One region of the Allobosea minatitlanensis genome, then DNA from elsewhere that is predicted to be linked to it. Evidence: predicted binding sites of a transcription regulator. Region 1 holds the regulator's gene; the other holds the start of a gene.
What was found. Region 1 encodes LexA, which represses DNA repair genes until DNA is damaged. Its sites were predicted from a motif close to TGTTCNNNNTGTGTTCNG; they were not measured.
Positions count from the first base shown of each region.

Region 1 (7,109 bases):
CCGGGCGATGCGGATCGAGAATATCCGCCTGCTGCACAAGTCCGGCGGACAATCCGGCGACTACGACGCCGGCGCGGCGGGCTGAGGCCCGGCGCGCCTTCCGGCAACCCAGACGCGATCGTCAAAGGCATCCCGACATGGCCCTCACCCCGGTTCCCGTCGCGCTCAAGGCCCTGCTCGACAGCGTTCCGGGACCGACCGGCAGCGAGACCCTGCCGCTGGCGCGCTGCGCCTGGCGGGTGCTCGCCGCCGATCTCGCCGCGCTTAGGACCCAGCCGCCCTTCGCCAACTCCGCCATGGACGGCTACGCCGTCCGCGCCGGCGACATGGCAGCCGGCCGGCAACTGCGCGTCATCGGGGAATCGGCGGCCGGGCGGCGCTTCCGGGGCGGCATCGGCCCGGGCGAGGCCGTGCGCATCTTCACCGGCGCGCCGATGCCGGAGGGGGCCGACACCATCCTCATCCAGGAGAATGCCGAGGGCGTCGGCGGCGAGACGATCACGGTGCGCGTGCCGGCCGCCAAGGGCCAGTTCCTGCGGCCGGCCGGGCTCGATTTCAGCGAGGGCGACGTGCCGCTGGCGGCCGGACGCGTGCTCGACAGCGCCGCCCTCGGGCTCGCCGCCGCCATGGGCTATCCGGAGCTGCGGGTACGCCGCAAGCCGCGCGTCGCGATCCTCGCCACCGGCGACGAGCTGGTGACGCCGGGCCAGCCGACCGGGCCGGACCAGATCGTCGCCTCGAACTCCTTCTCGCTGCTGGCGCTGGTCGAGAAGGCCGGCGGCGAAGCCCTCGATCTCGGCATCGCCCGCGACGACCATGACGACCTCGCCGCCCGGATCGCCGCCGCGCGGGCGGCGGAGGCGGATGTCCTGATCACGCTGGGCGGCGCCTCGGTCGGCGACCACGACCTCGTGCAGGAGGCCCTGACGCGGGCCGGGATGAGCCTCGGCTTCTGGAAGATCGCGATGCGCCCCGGCAAGCCGATGATGACCGGGCGGCTCGGGCGCATGGTCGTGCTCGGCCTGCCGGGCAATCCCGTCTCCTCGATCGTCTGCGGCCATCTCTTCGTGCTGCCGCTGATCGAAGCCCTGCTCGGCATGCCCGAGCCCGACCGCAGTCGCGCCATCCCCGCGATTCTCGGAAAAGATATGCCGGCTAATGACGAGCGCGAGGACTATGTCCGCTCCGATCTCGCCCTGACTCCGGCGGGATGGGTCGCGACGCCGTTCGACAAGCAGGATTCCGCGATGCTCGGTACCCTCGCCCGGGCCAGGGCCCTGACGATCCGGCCGGCCCATTCGGAGCCGGCTAAGAAAGGCGAAGCCTGCCGGGTGCTGCGCCTGCGCTAGCGGCTCCTTGCGGAACACAAAGCGAACAGCTATAGTGTTCTGGCTTTGTTTCGAATCTGCACCGAACCGCCTTGGGGAGCGCCGGCGACGATCATGCTGACACGCAAGCAACACGAACTCCTGCGCTTCATCCAGGAACGCTTGCGCGAGAGCGGCGTGCCTCCTTCCTTCGACGAGATGAAGGATGCGCTCGACCTGCGCTCGAAATCCGGCATTCACCGCTTGATCATGGCTCTGGAGGAGCGCGGCTTCATCCGCCGCCTGCCCAACCGCGCACGGGCGCTCGAGGTCATCAAGATGCCGGAAGGGCTCGCCGGCCCGCAGCCGCGGCGCTTCAACCCCGCCGTCGTGCAGGGCGGCCTCGGCGCGCAGCCGAACCTTGCCAAGCCCCGCCCTGCCCCGGCCGAGGAGGATGCCCGGGCGCCGGTCTCGATCCCGGTGATGGGCCGCATCGCCGCCGGCACGCCGATCTCGGCGATCCAGAGCCGCAGCCACACGGTTTCGCTGCCGCCCGACATGCTGGGCTCGGGCGAGCATTACGCGCTGGAGGTGCGGGGCGATTCGATGGTCGAAGCCGGGATCCTCGACGGCGACACCGTCGTCATCCGCCGGCAGGACACCGCCAATACCGGCGACATCATCGTCGCCCTGATCGACGACGAGGAGGCGACGCTGAAGCGCCTGCGCCGGCGCGGCTCCTCGATCGCGCTCGAAGCCGCCAACCCGGCCTACGAGACCCGCGTCCTCGGCCCCGACCGCGTCAAGATCCAGGGCCGCCTCGTCAACCTGCTGCGGCGCTACTGAGCCGCCTATCGACCGGCGGGTCCTGACCCTATCTGCTCGGTGAACGGACCTGCCATGTCGTCCCGGGCGGAGCTGTCAGCCCGGGCGGAGCGGAGCGAAGACGGGGGATCGATTCCGGACGGCTAGGGCCTAGATCCGGATCGGGGCCGCTCGCGCGGCTTGTCCGGACTGACGGCGCGGTTCCGCGTCAAGGCGGTTCCGCGTTAAGTTGGCGCGCTCCTAGAGCGGGTCCGGGTCGCTGTCGGCCGGGCTCTCCGGCAAGGGCTGTGTCCGTGCGGCAGCCGGCTGCGCCGGAGCCGGCGGCTTGCGGCGGCTCCAGGGTCGCTCGCCGGCGCCGGCCTCCGAGGAATCGCTTCTCCAGCCGCCTGGACTGCGATGGAGCGAGGTCGCCCCGTTGCGCGACAGGGCCATGCGATCGACCAGCATCGCGGCGCAAGGCGCGCTCCACGGAATATTGGTGACGACGAGGTCGGCGCGGCGGCAGTCCTCGATGATCGCGACCCGGTCGCGCGCATAGGAGACGCTGCGCCCGTCGGCGGTGCGGGCGATGCAGGCGCGGCTGTCGCAGGCGACGCCGCCGCGCAGCCCGGCATCCTCCGGCGAACGGTCGTCGCCGTCCGAGGCGAGCCATTGCTGGACCACGAAGCGGCTCGGCCGGCCGGCGATCGCCAGGCGGCCGTCGCTGCCGCGCACGGCGATGCCGGAACCGTCGCGCTCGATCAGGATCTCCGGCCGCTCCGGCTTCGCCGCGAAGGCGACGCCGAGCACCAGCGGGATCACGGCGAGCCAGCGCAGGCCGGTGGTCCAGAGCGTGAGCCAGAGCAGCGAGACGACGAAGGCGAGCAGGACGCCGGGACCGAAGGCCGCGACGGTCACGGTCGAATGGTCGATGGTCGCGACCCCATGCGCGACCTTGAGCACGATCTCGGAGGCCAGGCCCATCAGCGCCCAGGCCGGCCAGTCCAGCCCGAAGGGATAGGCGATGACGCCGAACACCGCCGCAGGCATCACGCAGAGCGAGACGAAGGGCAGCGCCATGGCGTTGCCGAGCAGGCCGAAGGGATTGAAGGTCTGGAAGTGGAAGGCGCCGAAGGGCGCGGTCGCGGCCGTGGCCAGGATGGTGGTGACGAGGATGCCGAGCGAGGCGGTCCAGAGCGCCTGCAGCGGCCAGGGCAGGAGCGAGGGCGGCTGCGACGGGTCGCGCCGGTCCCAGCGCTCGGCGAAGGCGATCAGTGCCGCGACCGCGCCGAAGGACATCTGGAAGCTCGGCCCGAGCAGCGCGTCGGGTTCGCGCAGCAGCACGATGATCGCGGCGAGGGCGAGGTTGCGCATGCTGAGCGCCGCCCGGTCGACGAGGATCGCGCCCAGCATGACGAGCGTCATGATCAGCGAGCGCTCGGTGGCGACGTCGCTGCCGGAGAAGATGCAATAGGCCGTGGCGCCGAGCATGGCGGCCAGCGCCGCGATCTTCTTCACCGGCCAGCCGAGCGCCAGCGTCTGCGACAGGGCCAGCAGGGCCCGCACCAGCCAGAAGATCGTCCCCGCCGCCAGCACCATGTGCAGGCCGGAGATCGAGACGATGTGATAGATGCCGGCGGCGCGCAGGTCGTTATTGGTCGCCTCGGTGATCAGGCCGCGCTTGCCGGTAACGAGGGCCGCCGCCACCGCCCCGCCCTGCCCGCCGCCGACGCCGGCGATCCGTTCCGTCAGGGCGTTGCGGGCCTTGTCGATCGCGACATCGAGCGCAAGCCGCCATGGCCGCGCCTGCGGCGGCGGGCTGAGGACGATCTTGCCGGAGATGCTGCCGACGGCGCCGAGCCCGCGGAAGAAGGCGTCGCGGCCGAAATCATAGCCGCCGGCCCGCGCCGGCCCCGGCGGCGGCAGGAGCCGCGCCGTCGCGGTGATGTGGTCGCCGGGCGCGACCGTGCCGCCCCGGATGTTGACCCGCACCCGCTTCGGCCGGCTCCCGGCCGGCAGCCCGGCGATATCCGTCACCAGCAGGACCAGCCGGGCGCCTTTGTCGCGCGCCTCGACGCTTTCGACGAAGCCGCTCATCCTGCCGATGCGCGGCCGCTCCAGCATCGGCGCGGCGATGTCGGCCGTGCGCCAGACCCCGGCGGCGAAGCCGGCAAAGGCGGCCGCGAAGCCGATGCAGGTCGCGGCGAGGACAGGCCGCCTGCGCAGCATGACGGCGAGCCCCGCCGCCATCGCGAAGCCGGCGAGCGGCGCCCAGAGCGCGGGCTCCCGGTCGGCGGCGAAATAGAGCAGGATGCCGAGCCCCATCGCCACCGGCAGCCAGAGGAAGGGCCGGCGGCGCTCGATTTCCAGCGCGAGCGAGGCGGCGCCCCGACGCCCCAGCGCCCGGAAGCCCGCGGCGAGCGCCGGGCGGCCGAGAGCGAAAGGCGGCAGGCGCGCCGGCAGCATGCCGGCGACGGCCCTCGACGCCCCCCGGCGTCCCGGCGATGCGGCTTGCCTCGCCATCCCGGCTGCCATCCCCTGGCGGCCGCCTTCCGGCAGCCCTTCCCTCGGCCGGCCGGTTTCGCATTGAGCGCTTAACCGCCCGGCGAAGCCATGTTACAGGGCGCGCGCCGGTTGTCATGCCCGCTGCGGCGGATAGGGCACGCCGTTCCCCATGTCTCGCCCCGGGCGGATTCGCCGCCCGGCTGGAGTTGCCTTCCATGAGCAATGCCGTCGTCACGCGCTTTGCGCCGTCCCCGACCGGATTCCTGCATATCGGCGGCGCCCGCACCGCGCTGTTCAACTGGCTCTATGCGCGCCGCCACGGCGGCAAGATGCTGCTGCGCATCGAGGATACCGACCGCGAACGCTCGACCCACGCCGCGATCGCCGCGATTCTCGACGGGCTGGAATGGCTCGGCCTCGATTGGGACGGGCAGACCGTCTACCAGTTCCAGCGCGCCGCGCGCCACCGCGAGGTGGCCGAGCAGATGCTCGCCGCCGGCAAGGCCTATTACTGCTATGCGAGCCAGGCCGAGCTCGAGGAGATGCGCGAGAAGGCCCGCGCCGAGGGCAAGCCGCTGCGCTATGACGGGCGCTGGCGCGACCGCGACCCGGCGACGGCGCCGGCCGGCGTCAAGCCGGTGATCCGCCTCAGGGCGCCGCAGACCGGCGAGACGGTGGTGAACGACGAGGTCCAGGGCCGCGTCGTCTGGCAGAACGAGAATCTCGACGATCTCGTGCTGCTGCGTTCGGACGGCACGCCGACCTATATGCTCGCCGTGGTGGTCGACGACCACGACATGGGCGTGACCCATATCATCCGCGGCGACGACCACCTGACCAACGCCGCCCGCCAGACCCAGATCTACGACGCGCTCGGCTGGGACGTGCCGAGCATGTCGCATATCCCGCTGATCCACGGGCCGGACGGCGCCAAGCTCTCGAAGCGCCACGGCGCGCTCGGCGTCGACGCCTATCGCTCGATGGGCTACCTGCCGGTGGCGCTGCGCAACTATCTGCTGCGGCTGGGCTGGAGCCATGGCGACCAGGAGATCTTCTCGACGCAGGAGATGATCGCGCTGTTCAACCTGTCCTCGATCGGCCGCTCGCCGGCGCGCTTCGACTACGCCAAGCTGGAGAACCTGAACGGGCTCTATATGCGCCAGTCGAGCGATCGTGATCTGCTCGAGGCGCTGAAGGTGATCCTGCCCGAGATCGGCCCGGCGCGGGGGCTGGCTCCGACGCTCCCGCCCGAGCTGGAAGCCAGGTTCCTCGCCGCCATGCCGGGGCTGAAGGAGCGGGCCAAGACGCTGGTCGAACTGCTCGACAGCGCCTTCTACCTCTATGCGCAGCGCCCGCTGAAGCTCGACGACAAGGCCCGCGGCCTGCTCGACGAGACCGCGCGCGGGCGCCTGCCGGCGATCGCCGGCAGGCTCGCCGCCGTGGCGGAATGGGCGCCGGCGCCGCTGGAGGCCGCTGTCCGCGCCTATGTCGAGGAAACCGGCATCAAGCTCGGCCAGGCGGCGCAGCCGCTGCGGGCCGCCCTGACGGGCCGGGCCATGTCGCCGGGGCTGTTCGACGTCATGGCGGTTCTCGGCCGCGAGGAGACGCTGGCGCGGCTGGCCGACCAGGGCTGAGGCGGCGCCGGAGGGAGGCCGCCGCGCGGGCCCAGGCATGCGCGGAAGGCGGCGTGAACCGCCTTTCGGCTCTGTTGAATGCATGGGGCAAATGGTCTAGTGACGCGCAAGTGCATTGCGCCGCGACACGGTGCGACGTGCGAATATTGCTTGTCCATCAGTCGCATGCATTGCCATTGCCCCTCCCGCTGACATGCTCTCGTCACGTTGGCCCGTTCGGATGAAGGACTACCCGCAGAGCGCCGCGGACGGGGCACGCAAAAGGCGGCTGAACGGCAGCGAGCCTTGAAAGGATCGGTATCGATGAGCGGAAATACCAGCCAGTTTAAGGTCGGCGACAAGACCGTCGACATGGCGATCAAGGAAGGGTCGGTCGGCCCCGCCGTCATCGACATCGCCAAGCTCTACGCCCAGACGGGCATGTTCACCTACGATCCCGGCTTCACCTCGACGGCGAGCTGCGAGTCGCAGATCACCTATATCGACGGCGACGCCGGCGTGCTGCTCTATCGCGGCTACCCGATCGAGCAGCTCGCCGAGCATGGCGACTTCCTCGAGACCTGCTACCTGCTGCTTTACGGCGAGCTGCCGACCGCCGCGCAGAAGGCGGATTTCGACTACCGCATCACGCGCCACACCATGGTGCACGAGCAGATGGCCCGCTTCTTCCAGGGCTTCCGCCGCGACGCCCATCCGATGGCGGTGATGGTCGGCTCGATCGGCGCGATGTCGGCCTTCTACCACGACTCGACCGATATCTCGGACCCGCACCAGCGGATGATCGCCTCGATGCGCATGGTCGCCAAGGTGCCGACACTGGCGGCGATGGCCTACAAATACTCGGTCGGCCAGCCCTTCG
Region 1 covers NZ_OZ224509.1:2,537,415-2,544,523, forward strand. Annotated here, with positions in the region: gene moaC (cyclic pyranopterin monophosphate synthase MoaC) at 1-85, shown strand, start outside; gene ACWH43_RS12575 (molybdopterin molybdotransferase MoeA) at 138-1,349, shown strand; gene lexA (transcriptional repressor LexA) at 1,443-2,153, shown strand; gene ACWH43_RS12585 (ComEC/Rec2 family competence protein) at 2,373-4,577, opposite strand; gene gltX (glutamate--tRNA ligase) at 4,832-6,250, shown strand; gene gltA (citrate synthase) at 6,554-7,109, shown strand, end outside.

Region 2 (7,109 bases), 210 kb from region 1:
TGCCCTCGCAGAGCATGTCGTAGGTCGCGTCGTTCTCCTTCGGCACATCGGCAAGACCCCAATCGATGCCTTCGTGCTCGCGCAGCAGATCGAACGCCTTGCGAATGCAGGTCAGCATGCCGAGCGCCAGGACATCGACCTTCATCAGCCCGACCGCGTCGATGTCGTCGCGGTCCCATTCGATGAAGGTGCGGTCCTCCATCGCGGCGTTGCCGATCGGCACCGTCTCGTCGAGGCGCCCGCGCGAGAGCACGAAGCCGCCGACATGCTGCGAGAGATGGCGCGGATAGCCCAATAGCCGGATGGCGAAGTCGACGGCGCGGCGGATCGTCGGATTTTTCGGGTCGAGACCGGCCTGGCGGACGCGGTTGTCGCCGATCTCGCTGCCCCAGCTCCCCCAATTCGTGTCGGCGATGCGGGCGGTGACGTCCTCGGTCAGACCCAACACCTTGCCGACCTCGCGGATGGCGCTGCGCGGCCGGTAATGGATCACCGTCGCGGCGATGCCAGCCCGCTCGCGGCCATAGAATTCGTAGATCCACTGGATCACCTCCTCGCGCCGCTCATGCTCGAAATCGACATCGATATCGGGCGGCTCCTTGCGCTCGGTCGAGATGAAGCGCTCGAACAGCACGTCGTTCTCGGCGGGATCGACGGCGGTGATGCCGAGCACGTAGCAGACGGCGGAATTGGCGGCCGAGCCGCGGCCCTGGCAGAGGATGCCCCTGCTCTCGGCGAATTCGACGATCTGGCGGATGGTCAGGAAATAGCGGGCATATTCGAGCTTCGCGATCAGATCGAGCTCCTTCTTCAGCAAGCCCTGCACCTTCTCCGGCACGCCGTCCGGGTAGCGGATCAGACAGCAGCGACGGACCAGCTCCTCGAGCCAGTCCTGATCCTTCCAGCCGGGCGGAATCGGCTCGTCGGGGTATTCGTATTTCAATTGCCCGAGGTCGAACTCGACGCGCGAGAAGAGGGCCTGCGTCTCGGCAATGGCCTCGGGCGCGTCGCGGAAGAGGCGGGCCATCTCCCGGGGCGGCTTGAGATGGCGCTCGGCATTGGCCTCCAGCCGCCGCCCCGCCCGCTCGATGGTGACGCCTTCGCGGATGCAGGTGAGCACGTCCTGCAGATCGCGCTGCCCGATGGAATCGTAGAGCGCGTCATTGGTCGCGATCAGCGGCGTGCGGGTCGCGGCGGCGATGTTCTTCAGGCGCGCGAGGCGGCGGCGGTCGTCGCCGCGCCGATGCATGGTCGCGCCGAGCCAGACCGCGCCGGGCGCGGCCTCGTCGAGCCGGGCGAGCAGCGCCGGCAGGCCGTCGAGCCTGCGGCCCGGCAGCGGGATCAGCAGCAGGTCGCGGGCATCGTTCAGGAGGTCGTCGAGGACCAGCCGGCATTCGCCCTTCTTCACGTCCTCCTTGCGGTTGCCGTGGCTGAGCAGGCGGCAGAGCCGGCCCCAGCCGTCGCGATTGGCCGGATAGACGACGATGTCGGGCGTGCCATCGGCGAAGACGAGGCGGGCGCCGGTGGCGAGCTTGAAGCGCTTCGCCATCGCCTTCATCTGGTCGGAGGTGAAGGGCAGCGCGGCGAAGTCGGCATTCTCGACCCAGACATATTCGCCGGGGCTGCCGCCTTCCCGGACCTTGTCGGGCGCCGGCAGGCCGTCCTCCCGCAATTGCCGGAGCGCCGCCCAGGCGCGCACGACGCCGGCCACCGTGTTGCGGTCGGCGATGCCGATGCCGGCATAGCCGAGCAGCAGCGCCGTCAGCACCATATGCGGCCCCGGCGAGGCGCCGCGCAGGAAGGAAAAATGCGTCGCGGCAACGGGTTCGGCGAAAAGGTTTCCGATCTGATTCATGCGAAGAGCCCGTGCAGGAACCAGCGCGGCGGGACGGCGCCGACCCCGTAGACGCCGATGCGGTAGAGCCAGAAGCGGCGGCCTTCAGCATCCTCGACGCGGTAGTAGTCGCGCACCGGCTCGTCCGAGCCGTCGCGCCACCATTCGGGAGCGATGCGCTCCGGCCCTTCGGCGCGGGCGACATCGTGCGTGAGGCGCCGCCAGCGGAAGCGGATCGGCGGCCCGTCCGGCACCTCCGCGATGGCCTCGACCGGCTGCGGCGGCTCGAAAAGCTGGAGCGGGCGGGCCGGCGGCTCGCGCGGCTCGGGCGCGGGCCAGGCCGTCTCCGGCTGCGGCGCCGCGGCGGAGAGCGCCTTTGCGGCGCGGACGGGATGGTGCGTGTCCTGCGCCGCGAAGCGCAGCACCCGGTCGCGACCGAAACGGGTGGCGAGCCGGTCGACCAGATCGGCCACCGCCTCCTCCTCGACCGCACGACCATCGAGGCTGTGCTGGGGCGTGCCGAGGGGCTCGCAGAGCGGCACGGCGAGCCGGATCGCGTCGAAGCCGAAACCGGGATCGAGCGGATCGGCCAGCGTCTCGATGCGCTCGCGATAGAGCCGGAGCAGCGCTTTTGGCTCGCGCGAGGGCCGGCCGGTCTCGATGGCGAGGCGGCGCACCGCGCCGTCGCTGCGGAAGAAACCGAGCTCGAAGACGCGCCCGCCCGCGCCGCGCGCCTCCAGCACCCGCGCCGCCTCCCCGATCAGCCGGACGACCACCGCCTCGAGGCTCGCCATATCGGCGAAAGGCTCGGCGAAATGACGCTCGACCACGCAATCCGGCGGCGGGCGCAAGGGGATGATGCGACGGTCCTCGCGGCCGAGGATGCGCCGGAGCTTCACCGCCAGCGCCTCGCCGAAACGGGCCGAGAGGGTTTCCGAGGGGCGCGACGCGACGTCGGCCAGCGTCTTCAGGCCGGCGCGGGAGAGCGCGATCACGGTCTCGGCCTCGGTCTCCAGCGCGGCGACCGGCAGCGGGTGCAGCAGCGCCTCCTCGCGGCCCGGCGGGACGATGCCGCACGGCCCGAAGCGGGCGCAGGCGCGGGCGGCGTCGGGCGTGCCGGCAATGGCGGCTTTCGACATCAGGCCGATCCGCTCCATGCTGCGTCGGACGAGGCCGATCATCCCCTCCTCGCCGCCGAAGAGATGGGCGCAGCCGGTGATGTCGAGCGCGAGACCATGCGGCTCGTCGCGCGCGACGAGCGGGGTGAAGCGGTCGCAGAAGGCGGCGACCCCGTCGAGGAACTCCCGGTCGGCCAGCGGCTCCGCCTCCAGCGCGACGAGGTCGGGGATGCGGGCACGGGCATCGGCCAGCGTCATCTCCCGCGTCAGGCCGAGGCGGACGGCGAGCCGGTCGCAATCGACGAGGCGCAGGGCGTTGCCCTGCATCCCGACCAGGACATGCGGCTTCTCAGCCGGTGCGCCGCAGGCCGGAATCCGGCCCAGCCGCCGCAGCCTGTCCGTCGCCAGATAGGGGAACCAGAGGGCGAGATAGCGGCGGGACATCGGTTCTGCGGGAAGTGTCGGATCGGTCGAAGACGGTTCGGTTCTCGAAAGCGCATCGGTCACGGTTCCACTCCACACGCCACTCTCGTTCCGCCACGCCGCCGCGCTGGCGCAGCAGCCGCAGCCCGAAGGCCGGGCCGCCCGGCGCATTCGCCTCCAGCGCCCGCGAGGCCAGCGGCCGGACCTGCCAGCGCGTGCGCGCCGCGCTCGGCATCTCCGCCGCGGCGACGCGCAGCAGCAGGGTCGTCACGCCCGAGCCCTCCGCCGCGAGCGCGAGCCGGCGGCTCGCGGTGAGGTCGAAGGCGCGGGGCTCGCCCCAGGGCTCGATCAGCACGGCGCCGAGCGCCGGGCAGCGCGCGCCCTCCGCCCCGGCACGCAGCACGCCCTCGCCGTCGCGCGCCCTGACCAGCAGCAGCCGGGCCGGATCGAGCCCGAACTCGTTTAGCCCCGGCGCATGCAGCCGGCCGGTCTCGGCGTCGACGAAATCCTGCCGCACCCAGAGGATCGGCCTCCCGCTCCCGGCTGCGCCCTCTTGTGCGTCCTCGTGCACGCCCCCTTGCGCGTCTCCCCGCGCCGCCCGCAGCGCCAGCCCGAGCGCGAAGCCCGTCGCGGCGGCGAGGCCGGCGGTTCCAGCGGCGTAGACCTCGTGCAGGGCCGACCGCTCGAGCCCGCCGGACAGGGCCGCGTCGATCTCCGCCGCGCCGAGCCCGACCCTGCCGGCCGCGGCCGGGCCCGTCCGCAAAGCCGCTTCGGCGAGGCTGCGGCGCAGGTCGGACAAGGCTGGCGAGGCGGCTGTCTGCATGGGTGGCGGCTCAATTGTTCTCTCTTTGTTCTTATAGAACGCCCTCTCATGGAAGGCGAGTCGAGTCTGGGGCTGGGCGGTGAACCGCTGACAGCGGGTGGCGGGATCCCCCGCTCCCGTCATTGCGAGGAGCGCGGCGACGAGGCCATCCAGAGGGGCCCGGCGGCACCGATCGACCCGGCCGCCCCGGATCGCCGCGCTGCGCCCGCAATGACGTTTCAATCCGTGCGAAACATGCTCTAGCTTCGGCATATGTGGGAGATTCTCTCGGCCTATTGGCCGCATATCCTCGCCGTCATCTCGCTGGCGATGGCGGCGACGGCCGCCGTCCATGCGGTGATGACCAAGGACGAGGTGCGCGCCGCCATCGGCTGGGCCGGCGTCATCGTCCTCTCCCCGATCGTCGGCGCCCTGCTCTACGCCATCGCCGGCGTCAACCGCATCCGCCGGACCGCCATCCTGTCGCAGCGGCCGGGCCATCGCGTCGGGGGGGATGGCGGCGCGGCGGTCCATGCCGACGGCGCGACGGTCGAGCGGCTGTTCGGGCGGCGCTTCGCCGCGCTGAAGACGCTCGGCGACCGCGTCGCCCGCCACCCGCTGACCATGGGCAACCGCATCGAGACGCTGCGCACCGGCGACGAGGCCTATGCCGCGATGCTCGTCGCCATCACCGCCGCCGAGCGCAGCGTGATCCTCGAAAGCTACATCTTCGACCGCGATCCGCTCGGCCTGCGCATCGCCGATGCGCTGATCGCGGCGCAGAAGCGCGGCGTCGCGGTGCGGGTGCTGATCGACGCCGTCGGCGCCCGCTATTCGGTGCCGAGCATGGCCGGCTATCTGCGCGCGGGCGGGCTCGACGTCCGGGTCTTCAACGGCAACATCATCATGGGCCTCCGGCTGCCCTACGCCAATCTGCGCACCCACCGGAAGATCATCGTCGTCGACGGGGCGGTCGCCTTCATGGGCGGCATGAACATCCGGCAGGGCTTCACCGCGGAGTTCGCGGGCGAGGCTTCGGCGCACGACACGCATTTCCGGGTCACCGGGCCGGTGGTCGCCGACCTCTTCGCCGTGGCGGCGGAGGATTGGCGCTTCACCACCGGCGAGGCGCTCGAAGGCGAGGCCTGGGCGCTGCGCGCCCCCGCCGCCGAGGGGCCCGAGGTGCTGATGCGGGCCGTGCCGTCCGGCCCCGATTCCTGCCTGGAGAACAACCACAAGATCCTGACCGGCGCCCTCTCGGTGGCGCGCCATTCGGTGAGGATCATGTCGCCCTATTTCCTGCCGGACCAGGAGCTGATCAGCGCGCTGGTGACGGCGGCGCGGCGCGGCGTCGCCATCGACATCGTCGTGCCCTCGGTCAACAACCTCGTGCTGGTCGACCGGGCGATGACGGCGCAGTTCGACCAGATCCTGAAGAACTACTGCCGGATCTGGCGGGCTTCCGGCGCCTTCGACCATTCCAAGCTCTTCGTCGTCGACGGCGCATGGGCCTATGTCGGCTCCTCCAATCTCGATCCGCGCTCGCTCAGGCTGAATTTCGAGATCGACGTCGAGGTGCTGGACCGCGACTTCGCCGGCGAGATCGACGCCCGGATCGCCGGCGTGATCGAGGCCGCGACCGAGGTGACGCTTGCCGGCCTGCGCGCGCGACCCTATCTCCTGCGTCTGACCGACCGGCTGATCTGGCTCGGCTCGCCCTATCTCTGACACGGCGCGGGCGCATGAGACGGCTCTGGCGTATCCTGCCGGTCCGCCGATTCGATTCCATGCCGACACAGGCTGGCGCCGCGATGCACAAGAAGAGCCCGAGCCTGCCGGCGAGCATCATCTCCTCGCTCCGCCACCGCAGAAGCCGGCCGGCCGCGCCCTCCGGGCGCAGCGCCGAGCAGGCTTCCGGCACGCTGGTCGCCTCCTACAACGTCCATAAATGCGTCGGCGTCGACGGGCGCTTCGACCCGGAGCGGATCGCCCGCGTCATCGCCGAGATCGGGCCGGACGTCATCGCCCTGCAGGAGGCCGACAAGCGCTTCGGCGAGCGCCACGGCCTGCTCGACCTTCCCCGGCTGGAGCAGGAGACGGGCCTCGTGCCCGTGCCGCTCGGCAATGCGAGCCGCGCCCATGGCTGGCACGGCAACGTCGTGCTGTTCCGGCGCGGCATGGTGCGGGACGTCCACCAGGTGACACTGCCGGGGCTGGAGCCGCGCGGCGCGCTCGTCGTCGAGCTCGACCTGGAAGGCGGCGCCGCGCTCAGGATCGTCGCCGCCCATTTCGGCCTGCTCAAGCGTTCGCGCGCCCAGCAGGCGCGCCGCCTGATCGAGATCATGCAAAGCCGGGACGAGCGCCCCACCCTGCTGCTCGGCGATCTCAACGAATGGCGCCTGGGCGCGCGCTCCTCGCTCAAGGAGCTGGGACCGGCCTTCCACACCCTGCCGGTGCCGGTGCCGAGCTTCCCCTCGGGCCTGCCGCTGCTGGCGCTCGACCGCATCATCGCCAACCGGCCGGAAATCCTCTCCGATGTCGAGGTCCACGATACGCCGCTGGCGCGTACCGCCTCGGACCATCTGCCGATCAAGGCCTATGTCGATCCCGGCCTGCCGGATCTCTCCCCGGCGGAGGCCGATCTCGCCCGCGGCGGCAGGCCCGCGCCCCTCTCCGAGCGGCCCCTGCCCATGCCGGAGCCGCTGCCGCGCGGCGAGGCGGGGCAGCGCAACCGCGAGCGCGTGCGGGAGGCGGGAGCCCGGCTCAAGCGGGCGGTCAACCGTACCCTCGGCCGGCGCGGGCCGCCGCCGCGCTCGTGACGCCGCCGGCGCGCGGCGGGAACCGCCGCGCGGTCATGGCTCGCATGCACGGCCGCGCTGGCCATCCCCGCCGAAGCCGGCATTGTGCCGATCCCAGAGTCGCCTGCCCCGCG
Region 2 covers NZ_OZ224509.1:2,746,455-2,753,563, forward strand. Annotated here, with positions in the region: gene ACWH43_RS13540 (error-prone DNA polymerase) at 1-1,855, opposite strand, end outside; gene ACWH43_RS13545 (Y-family DNA polymerase) at 1,852-3,396, opposite strand; gene ACWH43_RS13550 (ImuA family protein) at 3,302-4,198, opposite strand; gene ACWH43_RS13555 (phospholipase D-like domain-containing protein) at 4,451-5,905, shown strand; partial or broken gene ACWH43_RS13560 (endonuclease/exonuclease/phosphatase family protein) at 5,989-6,783, shown strand.
Region 2: ACWH43_RS13550 (ImuA family protein) is a predicted target of LexA. The motif match lies at 4,214-4,231, and genes of this name have one in related genera.